Regions from separate parts of the Arthrobacter sp. sptzw32 genome, predicted to be linked through region 2. Evidence: predicted binding sites of a transcription regulator. Region 2 holds the regulator's gene; the other holds the start of a gene.
What was found. The regulator LexA, encoded in region 2, represses DNA repair genes until DNA is damaged. The targets are predictions, from matches to a motif close to TCGAACANNTGTTCGA.

Region 1 (8,883 bases), on a different contig from region 2:
GCCGCAGGCCGGACGGTCATCCGGGCCACGGCCTGGCGGATGATCACCAGCGACACCTCCGACGTGGCCGCAGTGGAAGACGCCGGCATACCCGGACCCGAGGAGTGCAAGCCCTACGACGGCGCGGCGGTGTGGCCGGGCGGCTACATCCGTTCGCTGGAGATGCGCGTGGCGGAAGGGCACCGGCCGGGCGCCGGCAAGGTATGGCTGCGCACTGACCACCCCCTGACGGACAGCGCTGACAGCGGCGACCTCGCCCGGCTGATGGGGCTGGTGGACACTGCCAACGGCATCGCCGCCCGGGTGCCGCCGGGGAAGGACAGCTACGCGTTCCCCAACCTCGACCTGCAGATCCACATGTACCGCCGCCCGGCGGGGGAATGGTTGGGGCTGGACAACGCCGTCTCTTTTGGCCGGGACGGCATCGGCCTGACGTCAACGGTGCTGCACGACCTCCAGGGCCCTTTCGGCCGGGCAGAGCAGATCCTGACCGTGCGCAGGACCTGACGGACCGGGTTGCGGCGTACCCTAGGCTTGGCTTGTCCGCCGAAAGGCTTGCAATGCGCCTCCGGCGGAAAGAGGCCTATCAGCCTGAGCCGGCCACGGCCAGTCACTGCCGGTGCGGCGGCGCCACCAAGGAACTGCACGATATTAAAGGGAGCTTCGCACCATGCACCAGGCCGGACCGGGACACCGCACACTCACAGTGGTGCGGCAGGAGGCATCGCTCGGGGCGGCCCGGGACCTGGAGTTCGGTTTGGAGCTCCTGGCCAAGGCAAGGACCGGCAGCATCGGCCCCACGCTGCGGCTGTACCGTCCTGCCCCCACCGTCGCCTTCGGCCAGCGGGACACCCGGCTGCCCGGCTTCGAGGCAGCCGCCCAAGCCTGCCGCGACAACGGATTTGAGCCGCTGGTCCGCCGCGCAGGAGGGCGCGCGGCCGCATACCACCAAGGAACCCTCGTGGTGGATCACATCGAACCGGACGCCGACGCCATCGCCGGCTCCAAAAGCAGGTTCGGATACTTCGGGAAGCTGTTTGCCGAAACGCTGCAGAGCGTAGGGGTGCGGGCGGCTGTAGGGGAAATCCCCGGTGAGTACTGCCCGGGGGAATACAGTGTGCACGGCTCGGGTCCCGCCGGCGGCCCGCCGGTGAAGCTGGTGGGCACGGCACAGCGGGTGGTCTCCGGCGGCTGGCTGTTCAGCTCGGTCATTGTGGTGGAGAACTCCGCCCCCATCCGCAAGGTCCTCACCGACAGCTATGCAGCCCTGGGGCTGCAGTGGGACCCCGCTACGGCGGGAGCCGTCAACGACCTTGTGCCCGGGGTGGACGTCGCCGCCGTGGAGGAAGCACTGCTGGCCGCCTATGCCGGCCACGCCACCCTGGGCACCGCTGCCTTCAGCAGCCTGGGGGCCTGACTAGGCCGCGAGGCGGGACTTGACCTCGGCAGCGGAAGGATTGGTGGCCGCGGTGCCGTCCGGGAACAGGACGGTGGGCACCGTACGGTTGCCGCCGTTGAGCTGCTCCACAAGTTCGGCGGTGCCTTCCACTTCCTCGATGTTGATCTCGGTGTAGCCGATGCCCTGCGAGTCCAGCTGCTTCTTCAACCGGTTGCAGTAGCCGCACCAGGTGGTGGAAAACATGGTGATCGTGCCGGATTCGGGAGTGAAGTCCATAAGTTTCTCCTATGAGTCGAGGTTCCTTCCCGACAACGGTAGTGGAAAGCCGCGTATTCCCGGCTTCGTGCGCCTCCAGCGTCCCTGGATGACAGCTTCTGCCGCCGATGGCATGCTGGAGCCATGTGTGGACGCTATGTGATGGCACGTGCTGTGGGGGACCTCCTGGCAGAGTTTGACGCTGAACTTGAGGATGAGGTGAGCATCCCGCCGTCGTGGAATGTTGCGCCGACTGACGATGTGCCCATCGTCCTGGAGCGCTTGATTGATGAGGGTGCGGAGCCCAGGCAGGTGCGTCAGCTTCACGTGGCCCGGTGGGGGCTGGTTCCGTCGTGGGCCAAGGACCCGGGCATCGGCTCGCGGATGATCAACGCCCGAAGCGAATCGGTACTGGAAAAGCCGGCGTTCCGCAAGGCTGTCCAATCACGCAGGTGTGCGGTGCCCGCAGATGGCTACTACGAATGGAAGCAGGGCTCCGGGAAAGCGAAGCAGCCCTACTACGTGCACCCGGGTGAAGGCCGGGGCCTGGTTTTTGCCGGGCTCTATGAATGGTGGAAGGATCCCGGCCGGCCTGCGGGAGAACCGGGCGGGTGGATGCTTTCCACGTCCATCTTGACCGCCGACACCCCGCCCCCCGGCACTGAAGCCACCGTTTTCGGCAAGCTGACCGCGCTGCATGACCGCGTCCCGTTGCCGATGGACAAGGCCACCATGCAGGCCTGGCTGGACCCGCAGGCCGATGACGCGGCGGCGCTGGTTGACCTGGTCCGGTCCGGGGTCAAGGACGTGGCATCGGACTGGCGCGTTGAATCAGTGGGCAAAGAGGTGGGTAATGTCCGCAATAACGGCCCGGAGTTGATCCGCCCGGTGGAAGCCCTGTTCTAGGCCTAACCAATTTTCAGGCCCTGGCCTGCAGGTCCCCGGACCGCTGAGCGGAGGGCTAAAGGGTAACCGATCCGGCGTCGTCCACTGCCCATGCGGGGTTATACGCCACCTCCCAGCGGAAGCCGTCCGGGTCCGCGAAATAGCCGCTGTAGCCGCCCCACGGCTGGGTGATGGGTTCAGCAATGATGGCGGCTCCCGCTGCGGCCGCCTCATCCATGACCCGGTCCACATCCTGAGTGCTTGGCAGGTTGTGGCTGAGCGTGATGCAGGGGACGGGGCCGGGTTCGGAGACCCCGGCATCGGCCTGCATCTGGCGAACGTCCCACAGTGACAGCACCAGGCCGTGGTTCACCTGGATGAACACCACATCCCCCGTAAACTCACGGTGGACCGGCCAGCCAAGGCCCTCAACATAGAAGGTGCGGGATACCGGAACGCTGCGGACGCCTAGTGAAATGAAGTCGACTCTGGGCTGCATGGTTCGATACTGTCAGAGGATGGCAACAATTCAAGGGAATGATCGGGACGCCCTGGCCGATAAGGAACAGCTCGCTGCCGTCCGGGTTGCCGTTGACGAAGTGGATGACCAGATAGTTGCCCTTATTGCCCGCCGTGAGCGGCTGATCCGGATTGCCGGAACCCTCAAGGGTGACGACGCCGAGGTCCGTGCCCCGGGCCGGGTGGAGCGGGTCATCGAGCACGTCCGCTCCGCAGCTGCCAAGAAAGACATTGACCCGGACATCGTGGAATCCACCTACCGTGCCATGATCTCGGGCTTTATCGAACTCGAACTCCGGGTCCACAAAGAGAACAGCTGAGCCGTTTCAGCCCAGCTGTTTACAGGTTCTCCTCCACCGGAACATTGGACTGGAACTCCCTGCCGTCCGCTTCGCTGAAGCCGGTGATGACGTGCCCCTGGCCGAGCCCGTTGATGGCAGCGAGCGGGAAATGCCCGGTGATGGTGTTGCCGGAGTGTGTGACGCCCGAAAGATCGTAGTTCTCTTCCGTGCTCTGTTCGTGATTGAACGAGAAAAAGGCGATCGCCTCCCCGTTCATGAATTCAATACCCAAACGCCGTTGGGATGAGTAGTCCGGACTGGCTGCCATAAGCCCCACCACATAGGCGCCGGACCCGGGGATATTGCCGTCGATGTCGAAAGTAGCCACGAGGGTGGAGTCCTGGGCCTTGATGCTGACCTGTTTGAGGAGTGCGTCATGGGTGCTCATGGCACAATCCTGCTCCCTGCGAATCAGTCCGTCCACCCCCGCCTAGGATTTGTGCCGCCGCTGGCTTAGACTTGAAATATTCGAACACATATTCGAATGTGTTCGAGTTTCTTGCTCTGGCCGGGAGGTGCCCATGGGGATGTTCAGTGAATCCGTGGATGTTGCCTGCAACCAGGATGGCCAGCCGGTGAGCCTGCAATGGGCAGGGCGGTCCTATTCAGTCTGCGCCGAGCCGGTCCGATGGTACGAGCGCCGGCAGTGGTGGGCTGAAGAAAGCCGTGCACCGCTGGGCACCGGGCCCGGACTGGTTGACCATGAAATCTGGCGGGTTCAGGTGCTTCCCTCAGGTCCAGCTTCCGCTGCGGGCAATGGTCAGGATGAACCGCTCACTCTTGATCTGACCCGCCACATCCGCAGCGGCCGGTGGCGGCTGCTGCGGATCCATGACGCCCTTCGCCCACGAACAGCATGAGCTTCACGCACCTCCACGTCTCTACTGCCTTCAGTGCCCACTATGGCGTGTCCTGGCCTGAGGAGCTGGCCCAGGCCGCCGCTGCTGACGGGGCAACCGCGCTCGCCTGCACTGACCGTGATGGGCTCTACGGAACAATCAAGCACCTCAAAGCCTGCATGGACGCCGGCATTGATCCCATAGTCGGTGTGGACCTGGCGGTGTATGACGACGACGGCGATCACCGCACCCAGCTGGCAGGCCGCGTGGTGGTGCTCGCGCGCGGCAACAACAACGGTGCAGGGTACCGTGCACTGTGCCGGCTGGTGTCCGATGCCCACGCCCGCACTTCGGGCAAGTCCGGGGGAACCGTGCCCGTGGCTGTAACCAGGGCGGAACTTGCTTCCCGTACCCTGGACCCGCAAACCCTCAAACCCGTGCTGATGGTCCTGATCGGGCCGGATTCCGACGTCGGGCGTGCCATGGGAGGCCGCCGGTACCTGCGGCCCCGGACGCTCTTCAAGCAATGGCTTGATGCCATGCCCCCGGCAACAGTGGTCACCGAAATCGTCTCCCAGCTCAGCGCCCCGGGAGCACCTCTAAGTACGTCGCATGCCGTCCGCATGCTCAAGCTCGCGGAAGAGCATCACGTTCCGGCCATCCTCAGCAACGCTGTGAGGTACTGCGCGGAGGACGGCGCTGCCACGGCCGATGTCCTTGACTCAGCCCGGACCCTGAAATCGCTGCCGGAGCTGGCCCAGGAACCAATGCTGCAACCCAACGGCCAGGGCTGGCTGAAATCCGCCGGCCAGATGCTGAATTTGGGCAGGGAAATTATCTCCGCCGCCGGATACGGTGCAGCAGACCTCAAGCAGCTGATCGCACAAACCGAGGCGCTCGCCGATCTCTGCAGGATGGACCCCGAAACCGATATGGGCTGGAAGCAGCCCGTCGTGCCGGAAGCCTCCGTAATCGGGATCAGCCAGGATCCGCACCTTGAACTGGTGCAACGCTGCGAGGCGGGAATCGGAAGGCGGTTCCCGGGGCTTTCGGGCAGCAGTGAGAAGCAGATGCACCACCGGCTCGGGCACGAACTCGGCATTATCCAGAACCTGGGGTTTTCTTCCTACTTCCTTACCGTTGCCGAAGTATCCCGCATGATCCAGGACATGGGGGTCAGGGCAGCAGCCCGCGGATCAGGTGCCTCAAGCCTGGTCAATTACCTGATCGACGTCAGCCAGGTCAATCCACTGCAGCATGACCTGATCTTCGAACGCTTCCTCTCCCGGGACCGGGCCACCCTGCCGGACATTGACATCGACGTCGAGAGCGCCGAACGCCATAACGTCTACCGCCGGATCTTCGAACGCTTCGGTTCCGAGCGGGTCACGCTGATGAGCATGCAGAACGGATACCGGGCAAGAGGGGCAGTCCGGGACGCGGGCATGGCCCTGGGTATGGATGATGGCGATGTGGGGGACATCGCCAAACAGATGTGGCGGTTCTCCGCCCGGAAATTCCGGGAGGCGCTGCAGGAAAAACCTGAACTGCGGGAGTTTGCAGGCCGCGTGGAACAGCGCGATGCCCACGGAAACCAGCAGCTGGACCTGCTGGTGGACCTGACGGAACGCCTGGACCGGTTGCCGCGGCATATTTCGATGCATCCCTGTGGGGTGATCCTGGGGGACGCCACCTTGCTGGACCGCACCCCGGTACAGCCCAGCGGACTGGGACTGCCCATGAGCCAGTTCGACAAACACGATATGGACCCCATGGGCATGCTCAAGCTCGATGTCCTGGGAGTCAGGATGCAAAGTGCCATGGCGTTTGCGGTCCGGGAAGTCATCCGGATCCACCCTTCAAAGAAGGAAGTAGTGGAAGCCGGTAAGCATGGTTCCGGGCAGGACGGATCAGGCCCGGACTACATAGCTGAAAACGGGCACATCGACCTCAACGCCATTCCCCTTGATGATGAGGCAACTTTTGAACTCATCAGGAGTACTTATACCCTGGGCTGCTTCCAGATCGAGTCACCAGGGCAGCGCGAGCTGATCGGCAAGTTGGCGCCGCGGGAGTTCAACGACCTCATCATCGACATTTCCCTGTTCCGGCCCGGGCCCATGAAATCCGACATGGTCCGGCCCTTCCTTGAGCACCGGCATGGATTCGCACCCGAGGTATACCCCCACCCAGACCTGAAGCCCGTCCTTGCGGAAACCCACGGGGTGACGGTTTTCCATGAACAGATCCTGAAAACCTTCAATGTGATGACCGGCTGCGGCCTGGCAAGGGCTGACGAATTCCGGCGTGCCCTGGGCAACGAGGTCCAGGAACTGGCTGTTGAGAAGTTCTTCCGCCGGGAAGCCCGGAAAAAGGGTTATTCCCCGGAAGTAGTGGACAACGTCTGGGGGACCCTGAAGGCCTTTGGCAGCTTCGGTTTCTGCAAAGCCCACGGAGCTGCCTTCGCCGTACCCACCTACCAGTCCGCCTGGCTGAAGACCCATCACCCCGAAGCCTTCCTGGCCGGACTGTGGGAACACGATCCCGGAATGTACCCCAAACGGTTGCTGGTGGCCGAAGCCAGAAGGATGAGAATCCCCATCCTTCCCCTGGACATCAACCGCAGCAAGGGGGAGTACCGGGTGGAACGGGTTCGGCAGGGACCCGATGCAGGAAAATTGGGAATCAGGCTGAGCCTGAACGGAATCTACGGGCTGTCAGCCACCGAACTGAAAAGGATCGTGGCAGGCCAGCCCTATGACTCACTCGCAGACCTCCGCGCGCGCTCGCGGCTCAGCAAACCCAGCATCAAACGCCTGGCACAGCTGGGAGCTTTTGATTCCCTGCACCGTGAGGCCGGCGGCACTGCCAACCGGGCAGACCTCGTTCAGCACCTGCAACAGCTCCAGAGCACGGCGGGCGGGCGGAAAGGCGTCGAGGTCCTCGAGGGGCAGCTGTCCCTTCCCCTGGGCGATGTTGAACTGCGCAACGTCAAGCCGGGACTTCCGGAACCCACCCTCATTGAAAATGTCCGGGCAGAACTGGACCTCCTGGCTGTTGACGTCAGCAGCCACCTCATAAACAGCCACCGGCCCATGCTGGACAGGTTGGGGGTAACCACCGCGGACAAGCTCCTGGGCCTGCGCAACGGGACCGAAGTGCTGGTGGCCGGAGTGCGCGTGGCCACCCAGACACCCCCCATGCGCGGCGGCAGGAGGGTAGTGTTCATCAGCATCGATGACGGCACTGGATGCATCGATTCGGTCTTCTTCCATGAGGCCCAGGAGAAAGCCGGCCTGCTCCTTTTCGGAACCCGAATGCTGCTGATCCGCGGCACCACCCGGAGGACAGGACCACGGGGAATCAGCATCAGCGCAAGCATGGCCTGGGACCTCAGCCAGACCGGGACCCTGCCCTTCCCGGATTCGGAGGCCTTGGCTCCGGTCGGCCCACATCCCCTGGATGGAATCAGCAGGAGCCTGGCCATCACGGGATTTAACGGCTGATCCTGCCGTGCGCCGCGTTGGTCGGCCCTCTGCTGACCCGATAGCATTGACGGTGGCTGGCTGTGGTCCCCGTATGCCACAAGCTATGAAGCCCTTAACTTTGAATAGGAGACACCCGTGTCAGATGCCCAGCAGATCACCCTTCTCGTCGATGGCGAAGAGACCAAGGTGACTACCGGGACAACCGGTGCGGAACTCTTCTTTGAGCGCCGTGATGTTGTTGTAGCCCGTGTCAATGGCGAGCTGAAGGACCTGGACCAGGAACTTCCGGAAGGCGCCGACGTCGAAGGCGTCACCATCGATTCCCCCGACGGCCTCAACGTGCTCCGGCACTCCACCGCCCACGTCATGGCCCAGGCCGTCCAGCAGCTGCGCCCGGACGCCAAACTGGGCATCGGTCCCTACATCACCGACGGTTTCTACTTCGACTTTGACGTGGCCGAGCCCTTCACCCCCGAGGACCTCAAAACCCTCGAAAAGATGATGCTCAAAATCGTCAACCAGAACCAGAAATTCGTCCGGCGGGTGGTTTCCGAGGACGAGGCCCGCGAAGCAATGAAAAACGAGCCCTACAAGCTCGAACTCCTGGGCAAGAAAAACGAGGCCGCCGAAGCCGGCGAAGGCGTAAACGTCGAGGTGGGCGCCGGCGACATCACCATCTATAACAACGTTGAGCGCAAGGAAGGGACCACCGTCTGGTGCGATCTCTGCCGCGGCCCCCACCTGCCCAACACCAAAATGATTTCCAACGCTTTTGCCCTGACCCGTTCCTCTTCCGCCTACTGGCTGGGAAACCAGAAGAACCAGCAGCTGCAGCGGATCTATGGCACTGCATGGCCCACCAAGGAGGCACTCAAGGCCTACCAGGAACGCCTCGCCGAAGCCGAGCGCCGTGACCACCGCAAGCTCGGCGTCGAACTGGACCTGTTCTCCTTCCCGGACGAGCTCGGTTCAGGCCTGCCGGTGTTCCACCCCAAGGGCGGCATCATCCGCAAGGAGATGGAGGACTACTCCCGGCAGCGCCACGTCGAAGCCGGCTACGAGTTCGTCTACACGCCGCACATCACCAAGGGCCACCTGTACGAGGTCTCCGGCCACCTCGACTGGTACAAGGAAGGCATGTTCCCCGCCATGCGGGT
Region 2 (8,883 bases):
GCTCATTGCCCATGCCCTCGAGAGCGACAAGCCCGCCCTGGTCTCTACGGCGACGCTTGCCCTGCAGACCCAGATTGTGGGCAGGGACATTCCCCGGCTCCTGAAAACCATCACGCCGGCGCTGGACCGGCCGGTGAAGGTGGCGCTGGTCAAGGGACGGTCCAACTACGTCTGCCGGCACAAGCTCGAAGGCGGGTTTCCCTCCGAGGAACCTGCAGAGGGCCAGCTGTTTGCGCTCGGCGAGGACACCAGTGTCCCGCACTTTGCTGCAGCTGTGGGCGGTCCCGCTTCCCAGCTGGGCAAGGAAGTGGTCCGCTTGCGGGAATGGGCGGAGAAGACCACTACGGGAGACCGTGATGAGCTCCTGCCCGGTGTCACTGACCGGGCCTGGCGGCAGGTCTCGGTGACCTCGATGGAGTGCCTGGGCGCCCAGAAGTGCCCCATGGCAGCAGAATGCTTCAGCGAACTCGCACGCCAGGACGCCGCCGAAGCCGACGTCGTGGTCACCAACCACGCCATGCTCGCCGTCAGTGCCTTCGAAGGCCTCGCGGTGCTGCCCGAATACGACGTCGTTGTGGTTGACGAGGCACACGAACTCCAGGACAGGGTTACCGGCGCCGTTTCGGGGCAGCTCTCGGTGGCCATGGTCCATACCGCAGCTGCGGGAGCGCGCAAGCATACGGCCATTACCGTGGATGCCCTTAGTGCGGCTGCCGCCAACCTTGAAGCCGCCCTTGCCGGAGTTCCCAATGGACTGCTTACCAATGGCCTCAACGATGAGCAGCTGGACTGCGTGGACCAGTTGCGTGAAGCCTGCCGCGCCGCACTTTCCGACTCCAAGGGGGACAGCAGCACCACTGCCGACGGCGGGAGGCAACTGGCGCGCTCCCGGCTGATGCTCATCCTGGAACTGTGTGAACGTCTCCTCGCCGCCCGGGAGAACCGGGAAGTGGTCTGGTTTTCCCGCGCCAGTTCCTTTGACCCCCAGCAGGGGTACTCCCAGCCCGACGAAACAGCTCCCGCGCTGATCAATATTGCGCCGCTGTCCGTGGCAGGGCGGCTGCGCGAGGGCCTGTTCGCGAACCACACTGTGGTGCTGACTTCCGCCACCCTGGCAATCGGTTCAGCCTTTGAGCCCGCCGCCGGCGGGCTGGGGCTTGTGGGAGAGGGGGCGCCCAGCTGGACGGGCGTTGATGTGGGATCGCCCTTTGACTATTCCAGGCAGGGAATCCTGTACGTGGCAGGTCACCTGCCCAAGCCCGGCCGCGGAGCATCCCCGGAAGCGCTGGCCGAACTTGAGGCCCTGATCAGGGCATCAAACGGCGGGGCGCTGTGCCTGTTTTCCTCCCGGCGGGCGGCAGAAGAAGCGGCCGATGCGCTGCGGCCCAAGCTGGGAATGACCATCCTGTGCCAAGGCGACTCCACCATGACGGCCCTGGTGAAGCAGTTCGCGGACGAACCTGACACCTGCCTGTTCGGCACGATGTCCCTGTGGCAGGGCGTGGACGTTCCGGGGGGCTCCTGCCGACTGGTGGTCATCGACCGGATTCCCTTCCCCCGGCCCGATGATCCCCTGATGACAGCCCGGTCCCGGGCAGTTGCGCAGGCGGGAGGCAACGGCTTCATGTCAGTTTCGGCCACCCACGCCGCCATCCGGCTCGCACAGGGCGCGGGACGGCTGATCCGGTCAACCGGGGATAAAGGCGTGGTGGCGGTGCTTGATTCCAGGCTGGCCACGGAACGCTACGCCGGATTCCTCCGCGGTGCCCTGCCGCCGTTCTGGTCCACTACGGACAGGAAAACAGCCATGGCGGCGCTGGAGAGGCTGGCCAAGGAAAAGATTTGAGCGCCCCGGCTGACGGGCCGGGGCGCTCATAGCTGGAGGCACAGGTGTGTTCGAACTCCGGGGCCGTTTAAAGCGAGCGGAGCACCGACACTACCTTGCCCATGATGGTGGCGTGGTCGCCAAGGATGGGCTCGTACTGGGTGTTCTGGGGGAGCAGCCAGGTGTGGCCGTCGCGCTGACGGAAAGTCTTAACAGTGGCTTCGTCGTCAAGCAGGGCAGCAACAATATCTCCATTGGCCGCATCTGCCTGGCGGCGGACCACCACCCAGTCGCCGTCGCAGATGGCAGCGTCCACCATGGAATCACCGGCCACCTTGAGCATAAACAGTTCCCCCTGGCCCACGAGCTGGCGGGGGAGCGGCAGGACGTCCTCCACCTGCTGGTCAGCCAGGATGGGACCACCGGCAGCAATCCTGCCCACAAGGGGGACCATGGCTGTGTCCATGGCGGTGGGAAGAACGGTGACGGTGCCGGCCCCCTGAAGGGAAGGGGCAGGCTCCGCCGCCTGCTTGGATGAACCACCGTCGAGGGTAAGGGGCATCAACACTTCCATGGCGCGCGGCCGCTTGGGATCGCGCCGCAGGTAGCCAAGCTTTTCCAGCTGCGAAAGCTGGTGCGTGACGCTGGACAGGCTTGCCAGGCCCACGGTGTCACCGATCTCGCGCATGGACGGCGGATACCCGTTGTCATTGACCGAGCGCTGGATGGTCTCGAGGATCCTTTTCTGCCGCGGCGTCAGGCCCTTGGCGGTCTTCTTCGGTTGGGAGGTTGCCCTGCCCCCGGCGGCTGCTGCTGCCATATTCGCCAATGCCTTTCGGTTGCCCCGGACTCCTGTGGCCCGGACCTGAAGTTCACGCCGGAATTGTCAGACCCTGCTGATCAACTTTCAGAGTGGTTGTTCTTTCTCTCAAAACTAGGCCAGCCACATTGCTTTTTCAAACATCTGTTCTAGCGAGTCTCGACAATGTTCGTTGATAAGTGCTAAAACAGAGGGAGCAAAGTTCGAACATTTGTTCTACTCCGGTCGAAGCCATTCGAAAACAGGCGGCAAGGGCCGCCAAGGCGGCGGCTTCGGAGGGGAATATCGGGCAGCACAGTACGGTCCAGGAGGGCTAAGTCATGTCAGCTACATCTGCTTCGCGGGATTCATTTTCAGTGCACTACTTGTCCGGGCCTGAGCCCAGGCCGGAGGAGGGGCCTGTGCCCCTGCCGCCCCTGCGCCTGACGCGCCGCGGGAAGATCGTCCTGATCGGCATTCCCCTGGTCCTGCTCGCGGCCCTGCTGCTTTCCCTGGCCGGATTCTTCAACTCGCCGGCAAAGGCCTCCGATTCGGCGGCTGACCTGTCCGTTACCCCTGCCGTTACCGTTACCGTCCAGGCAGGGGAATCCTTGTGGGCTATCGCCGGGAGCGTTGCCCCGGAGCGGGATGCGCGTGACGTCGTGGCTGACATCGTCCAACTGAACAACCTGACCGGCGGCGCGGTCTTCCCGGGGCAGCAGTTGTACGTCCCCACCCGGTAGGTGCCGCTCACCCGCCGGCTGCTGGAGGCCAACGCGGACAGGACGTTGATGGCCCGTCGTGAAGGCCGGCTCAGCGCGAACGGGAAGCCGTCACATTTTCCGGCTCCCCGGGCTGGCACTAAACTGTTCAGGTGAATGACCAGCTAGAGCGCCTCAACCGGTTACCCCTCCGCAGCAACCTTCGTGGGCTTACCCCCTACGGTGCACCCCAGCTGGACGTCCCTATCCTCCTCAACGTCAACGAGAACACCCATGGTGTCCCTGAGAACGTACGGGCCGCCATCACCGCCGCCGTTACGGACGCGGCCGCAGGCCTCCACCGTTACCCGGACCGCGAGTTCACGGAGCTGCGCAAGGCTCTGGCGGAATACTTGGGGCATGGCCTGGACGAGTCGAATGTCTGGGCGGCCAACGGCTCCAACGAAGTACTCCAGCAGATTCTCCAGGCTTTCGGTGGTCCCGGCCGCACCGCGCTGGGCTTCCCGCCCACGTACTCCATGTACCCCTTGCTTGCCAGTGGCACGGACACGGAATACATCGTGGGCCAGCGCGCTGACGGCTACGGCCTCAGTGCAGAATCCGCAGCACTCCAAGTGAAGGAGCTGCAGCCCAGCATTGTTTTCCTCTGCTCGCCGAACAACCCTACGGGAACAGGTTTGGGGCTCGATGTGGTGGAGGCCGTCTACGAGGCCGGGCACGCCAGCCAGACCATCGTCATCGTGGACGAGGCGTACCACGAGTTCGCACACGACGGGACGCCGAGCGCCCTGACCCTGCTGCCGGGCCGGGAGCGGCTGATCGTTTCACGGACCATGAGCAAGGCCTTCGCCCTCGCCGGAGCGCGCCTGGGCTACATGGCCGCGGCTCCGGAAGTTGCCGACGCACTGAGGCTGGTGCGCCTGCCGTACCACCTGTCGGCTGTAACCCAGGCAACTGCCCTCGCGGCCCTCCAGCACCGCGAGGCGCTGCTGGCCGATGTTGAAGACATCAAAAAGCAGCGCGACCGTATTGTGGCCGGACTGACGCGGTTGGGCCTCAAGCCGGCGGCCTCCGATTCCAATTTTGTTTTCTTCGGCGGGCTGGAGAATCCCCACCAGGTCTGGCAGGAACTGCTCGATGCGGGCGTCCTGATCCGCGACGTCGGCATCCCCGGCCATCTGCGGGTGACAGCAGGTACTGAGACGGAAACCACAGCCTTCCTTACTTCCCTGGAAGGTATCCTTACCGGCCAGCCAAAGCTTCCGGCCTAGACTTGAAGCAGCGGCGCTGGACGCCCTGAACCACTCCTTCTTCCCAAAGGACACTTGACCATGAGTTCCACAGGAGCCAATGCGGCCCGGACCGCACGCATGGAGCGTGCCACGAGTGAATCCTCCGTGCTCGTGGAGATCAACCTGGACGGCACGGGCATCTCGGACATTGATACGTCGGTGCCCTTCTACGACCACATGCTGACGGCGCTCTGCAAGCACTCGCTGATCGACCTGACCGTGAAAGCCACGGGAGACATCCACATCGATGTCCACCACACGGTGGAAGACGTCGCCATCACGTTCGGAGAGGTGCTCCGGACGGCCTTGGGAAACAAGGCAGGAATCCGCCGCTTCGGCGAAGCCACCGTTCCGTTGGACGAGGCATTGGCCCACGCGGTGGTTGACGTGTCCGGCCGCCCCTACCTGGTTCACGGAGGTGAGCCGGCAGGCCAGGAGTACCACCTGATCGGCGGCCACTTCACGGGCTCGCTCACCCGCCACGTCTTTGAGGCGATAACCCTGCATGCCGGGATCTGCCTCCACATGAACGTCATTGCCGGCCGGGACCCGCACCACATCGTTGAGGCTCAGTTCAAGGCGTTCGCGCGGGCCCTCCGCGCCGCCGTCGAATCCGATCCGCGTGTTGAGGGCATTCCTTCCACCAAGGGTGCGCTGTGAGCGGCCAGGTGCTGCGCGACGGCGCCATCATCGATCCGTCGGCTTCGCAGAAGCTGCCGTCGCCCGAGGGAAAACCCACCGTTACCGTGCTGGACTACGGCTCCGGAAACGTCCGCTCGGCAGTCCGCGCCCTTGAGCGGGCAGGCGCAGAGGTGATCCTCAGCTCAAAGCCCGAGGACGTCCTGAACGCCGACGGCCTGGTTGTCCCCGGCGTTGGTGCTTTCGAAACCGTGATGCGTGAACTTAAGGCCGTGGACGGCATCCGCCTGATCGGCCGGCGGGTAGCCGGCGGTCGCCCGGTCCTGGGCATCTGCGTTGGACTGCAGGTGCTCTTCGAAGCCGGCGTGGAACACGGCACAGAAGCTGAAGGCATCGGCGAATGGCCCGGGAAGGTCGAACTCCTTCCGGCGGAAGTTGTCCCGCACATGGGCTGGAACACCGTCAAGGTGCCCGACGGGTCCAAGCTCTTCGCCGGCGTCGAGAACGAACGGTTCTACTTCGTTCACTCCTACGGCGTGCAGGACTGGAATTTCGACGTCGTCCAGCCCCGGATGGCCGCACCCCTCGTTACCTGGTCCGAGCACGGCGCCCCGTTCATCGCCGCGGTTGAGAACGGGCCACTGTGCGCTACCCAGTTCCACCCCGAAAAGTCCGGGGACGCCGGCGCCCGTTTGCTGCACAACTGGGTGGAGGCCCTCCGCAAGCCTTCCGTGGCCGGCAAGCCGGAGGAAACCGGCGAAACCTCTCCCGGCGGCGCCTGAATGTGGTCCGTTATCCTGATGGGCCTCGCCGGCCTGCTGGTGGGCGGCGCCCTGTCCTTCCGGCAGCAGCATAAGCCGCTCTGGACCCAGGTCTCGTTCTACGTCCTGGCCGGCATGGCGCTGCTGGCCGCCTACCTGCTCACGCTGCCGGAAAACTAGCTGCCCTCCGGCCAGCTGCCGGTTACCCTCCGCCGCACACCCCTGCCCCCAACAATGAGGATCACGATGAACTCCGCTATCGATTTGCCGGTACTTGAACTGCTGCCCGCCGTCGACGTCGTCAATGGACAGGCCGTCCGGCTGGTGCAGGGCGAAGCAGGCAGCGAAACCAGTTACGGTACACCGCTGGAGGCGGCGCTGAACTGGCAGCAGCAGGGAGCGGAATGGGTCCACCTGGTTGACCTGGACGCGGCCTTCGGCCGTGGTTCCAACGCAGACCTGCTCCGCGAGGTTGTGGGCCGGCTGGACATCAATGTTGAGCTCTCCGGCGGGCTCCGCGACGATGAAACCCTTGAGGCGGCCCTGGACCTGGGCGTCGCCCGCGTGAACCTGGGTACCGCGGCGCTGGAGAACCCCGAATGGACCCGCAGGGCCATCGAACGCTTCGGCGACAAGATCGCCGTCGGACTCGATGTCCGCGGAACCACCCTGGCCGGCCGCGGCTGGACCAAGGAGGGCGGGGACCTCTGGGACGTCCTGGGCCGGCTCGAAGAGGCAGGCTGCGCGCGGTACGTCGTCACCGACGTGACCAAGGACGGCACCCTGCAGGGACCCAACGTGGAACTGCTCCGCCAGATGGTGGAAAAGACCGGAAAGCCCGTAGTGGCGTCAGGCGGCATTTCCAGCCTGGATGACCTCAAGGTCCTGCGTTCCCTGGTTCCCTTGGGTGTCGAAGGTGCCATCGTCGGCAAAGCCCTGTACGCCGGCGCCTTCACGCTGCCCGAAGCACTCGACGTCGCAGGCCGCCGCTAGGCGCCTGGCAGCCGATCCAGTCACTCCATGGCCACCAACGAATCCGGCGCCCCTGCCCAGCGCCACCTTCCCGGACACATCGCCGCCGCACTGGCAGGAGCCGGTGGTGCCGCTGATTCCGCCGGACAGCCCTGGACGGGACGGAGCCTGGCGGGAGACCAAGCCAAGATCCATAACTTCGAGGACGACGACGGAACGGCCGACGCCGGCTACCTCACCGCCGTCGCGGACCTGCAGGCAGGGCGCGGGGACGAAGCAGGAGTCATTGCCTCGCTGGCCACCGCCCGGGTCTTCATCCCGATCGTTGCCCAGCTTGCCGAAGAAGGGGAGGGGCAGGACGGCCTGCAGGCCGACAAGCAGGCAGATATGGCCCTCGTTACGCTCAAAGCGGCCGATGGCAGGACCGCGATGCCCGCTTTCACCACCGCGGCAGCCTTGGCTGCCTGGCATCCCGGAGCCCGGCCGGTGGCCGTCTACGCTGCCCGGGCCGCGCTCTCGGCTGTCTCCGAAGGCGCTGAACTCCTGGTTCTGGACCCGGGGGCGGACGTAACGTTCGTGGTGCGCAGGCCGGCCATGTGGGCGCTGGCCCAGCAGCAGGACTGGACTCCGTCCTACGCCGACCCGGAACTGGCGGCAATGATGCGCCAGTCAGCAGGAGGCTTCGCGGCGGTACGGAGCCTGGAACTCCTGCCAGGCAGGGGAGTGGCTGCCCGCACAGCTGACGGAGCTATCGTTGCCGGCGGCGGCGCCGGGCCTGAGCTGCAGGTGGTGCTGTACCTGGCAGAGGGTCTCGACGCCGACGCGGTTCAGCAACTGGTGGCCGGACTGCAGGCCCTGTGGTCCCGGAATGTATTGTTTGGTGAGCGGGTCGACTCCATCGAAATAAAACTGCGGCGCGCTGTCCACTAGCTGCTGCCAGGAGGGGGATCCCCGGCCGGCTGCGGCAGACCGAAGGATCCTTTCGTGAATTTCGCTCTCTACCGGGAGTTGCTGGCCGTCCAACCCATCAGGCGGCTGCTGCTGGTGGGCCTGATCGCCCGTATTCCGCACTCGGCGGCCGGGGTGCTGCTGACCTTGCATATTGTGCTTACCCTTGGCCAGGGCTACGCAGCCGCCGGTACGGCCGCTGCCGTGATGACCATCGGTATCGCCCTGGGTGCTCCGTGGCGCGGCCGGAGGGTGGACACCGTGGGCCTGCGCAGGGCACTGATTCCTTCCGTGGTATCAGAGACGGTGATCTGGTCCATCGTGCCGCACGTGTCCTATGAGGTGCTCCTTCCCCTGGTGTTCGTGGGCGGACTGCTCACCTTGCCCATCTTCAGCGTGGTGCGCCAGTCACTCGGCGTGCTGGCCGAAGGCGAACAGCGCCGCACCGCCTTTGCATTGGACGCCATCACCACCGAAGTGGTCTTTATGATCGGTCCTGCTGCGGGTGCCATCGCGGCCACCAGCGGCTTCAGCGTAGCGGGCCTGACCATTGTGGGCGTCTGCACCTCCCTGGCCGGCCTGTTCCTGATGTGGTTCAACCCGCCAACGCGCAGCAGTGCCACCGGGGAGGACGGCGAGGCGGACCAGCAGCGCGCCGCCGAGGCGGCCGTCATCGCCACAGCCCCGGCGCACCTGCAGGAGGCTGCCGCGGACCTGGCCCCTGCTGCCGCCCGCACTGCCCGCAGCACCGGCCTGAAGGACAGGGTGGCCGGCAGCTTCACCTGGTTCACCGCTACCGTCGCCGCACTTTTCGCTGTTGCCGCCGGGGCGGGAATGGTCCTCAGCGGCACCGACGTCGGTATTGTCGCCGCCCTCGAAACAGGCGGCCACCAGGCCGAAATCGGCATTGTTTTCCTGTTTTGGT

Region 1: a site for LexA is predicted at 3,868-3,883, ahead of AC5RVN_RS04030 (DUF6504 family protein). Genes of this name have one in related genera too.

What each region holds. Positions count from the first base shown of each region.
Region 1 covers NZ_JBNHEZ010000002.1:97,525-106,407, forward strand. Annotated here, with positions in the region: gene AC5RVN_RS03995 (thioesterase family protein) at 1-507, shown strand, start outside; gene AC5RVN_RS04000 (lipoate--protein ligase family protein) at 671-1,417, shown strand; gene AC5RVN_RS04005 (mycoredoxin) at 1,418-1,675, opposite strand; gene AC5RVN_RS04010 (SOS response-associated peptidase) at 1,799-2,560, shown strand; gene AC5RVN_RS04015 (VOC family protein) at 2,616-3,038, opposite strand; gene AC5RVN_RS04020 (chorismate mutase) at 3,058-3,378, shown strand; gene AC5RVN_RS04025 (hypothetical protein) at 3,398-3,787, opposite strand; gene AC5RVN_RS04030 (DUF6504 family protein) at 3,921-4,259, shown strand; gene AC5RVN_RS04035 (DNA polymerase III subunit alpha) at 4,256-7,744, shown strand; gene thrS (threonine--tRNA ligase) at 7,862-8,883, shown strand, end outside.
Region 2 covers NZ_JBNHEZ010000003.1:27,744-36,626, reverse strand. Annotated here, with positions in the region: gene AC5RVN_RS06705 (ATP-dependent DNA helicase) at 1-1,846, shown strand, start outside; gene lexA (transcriptional repressor LexA) at 1,914-2,645, opposite strand; gene AC5RVN_RS06695 (LysM peptidoglycan-binding domain-containing protein) at 2,966-3,367, shown strand; gene AC5RVN_RS06690 (histidinol-phosphate transaminase) at 3,499-4,617, shown strand; gene hisB (imidazoleglycerol-phosphate dehydratase HisB) at 4,678-5,298, shown strand; gene hisH (imidazole glycerol phosphate synthase subunit HisH) at 5,295-6,059, shown strand; gene AC5RVN_RS06675 (hypothetical protein) at 6,060-6,218, shown strand; gene priA (bifunctional 1-(5-phosphoribosyl)-5-((5-phosphoribosylamino)methylideneamino)imidazole-4-carboxamide isomerase/phosphoribosylanthranilate isomerase PriA) at 6,285-7,031, shown strand; gene AC5RVN_RS06665 (SseB family protein) at 7,059-7,940, shown strand; gene AC5RVN_RS06660 (MFS transporter) at 7,995-8,883, shown strand, end outside.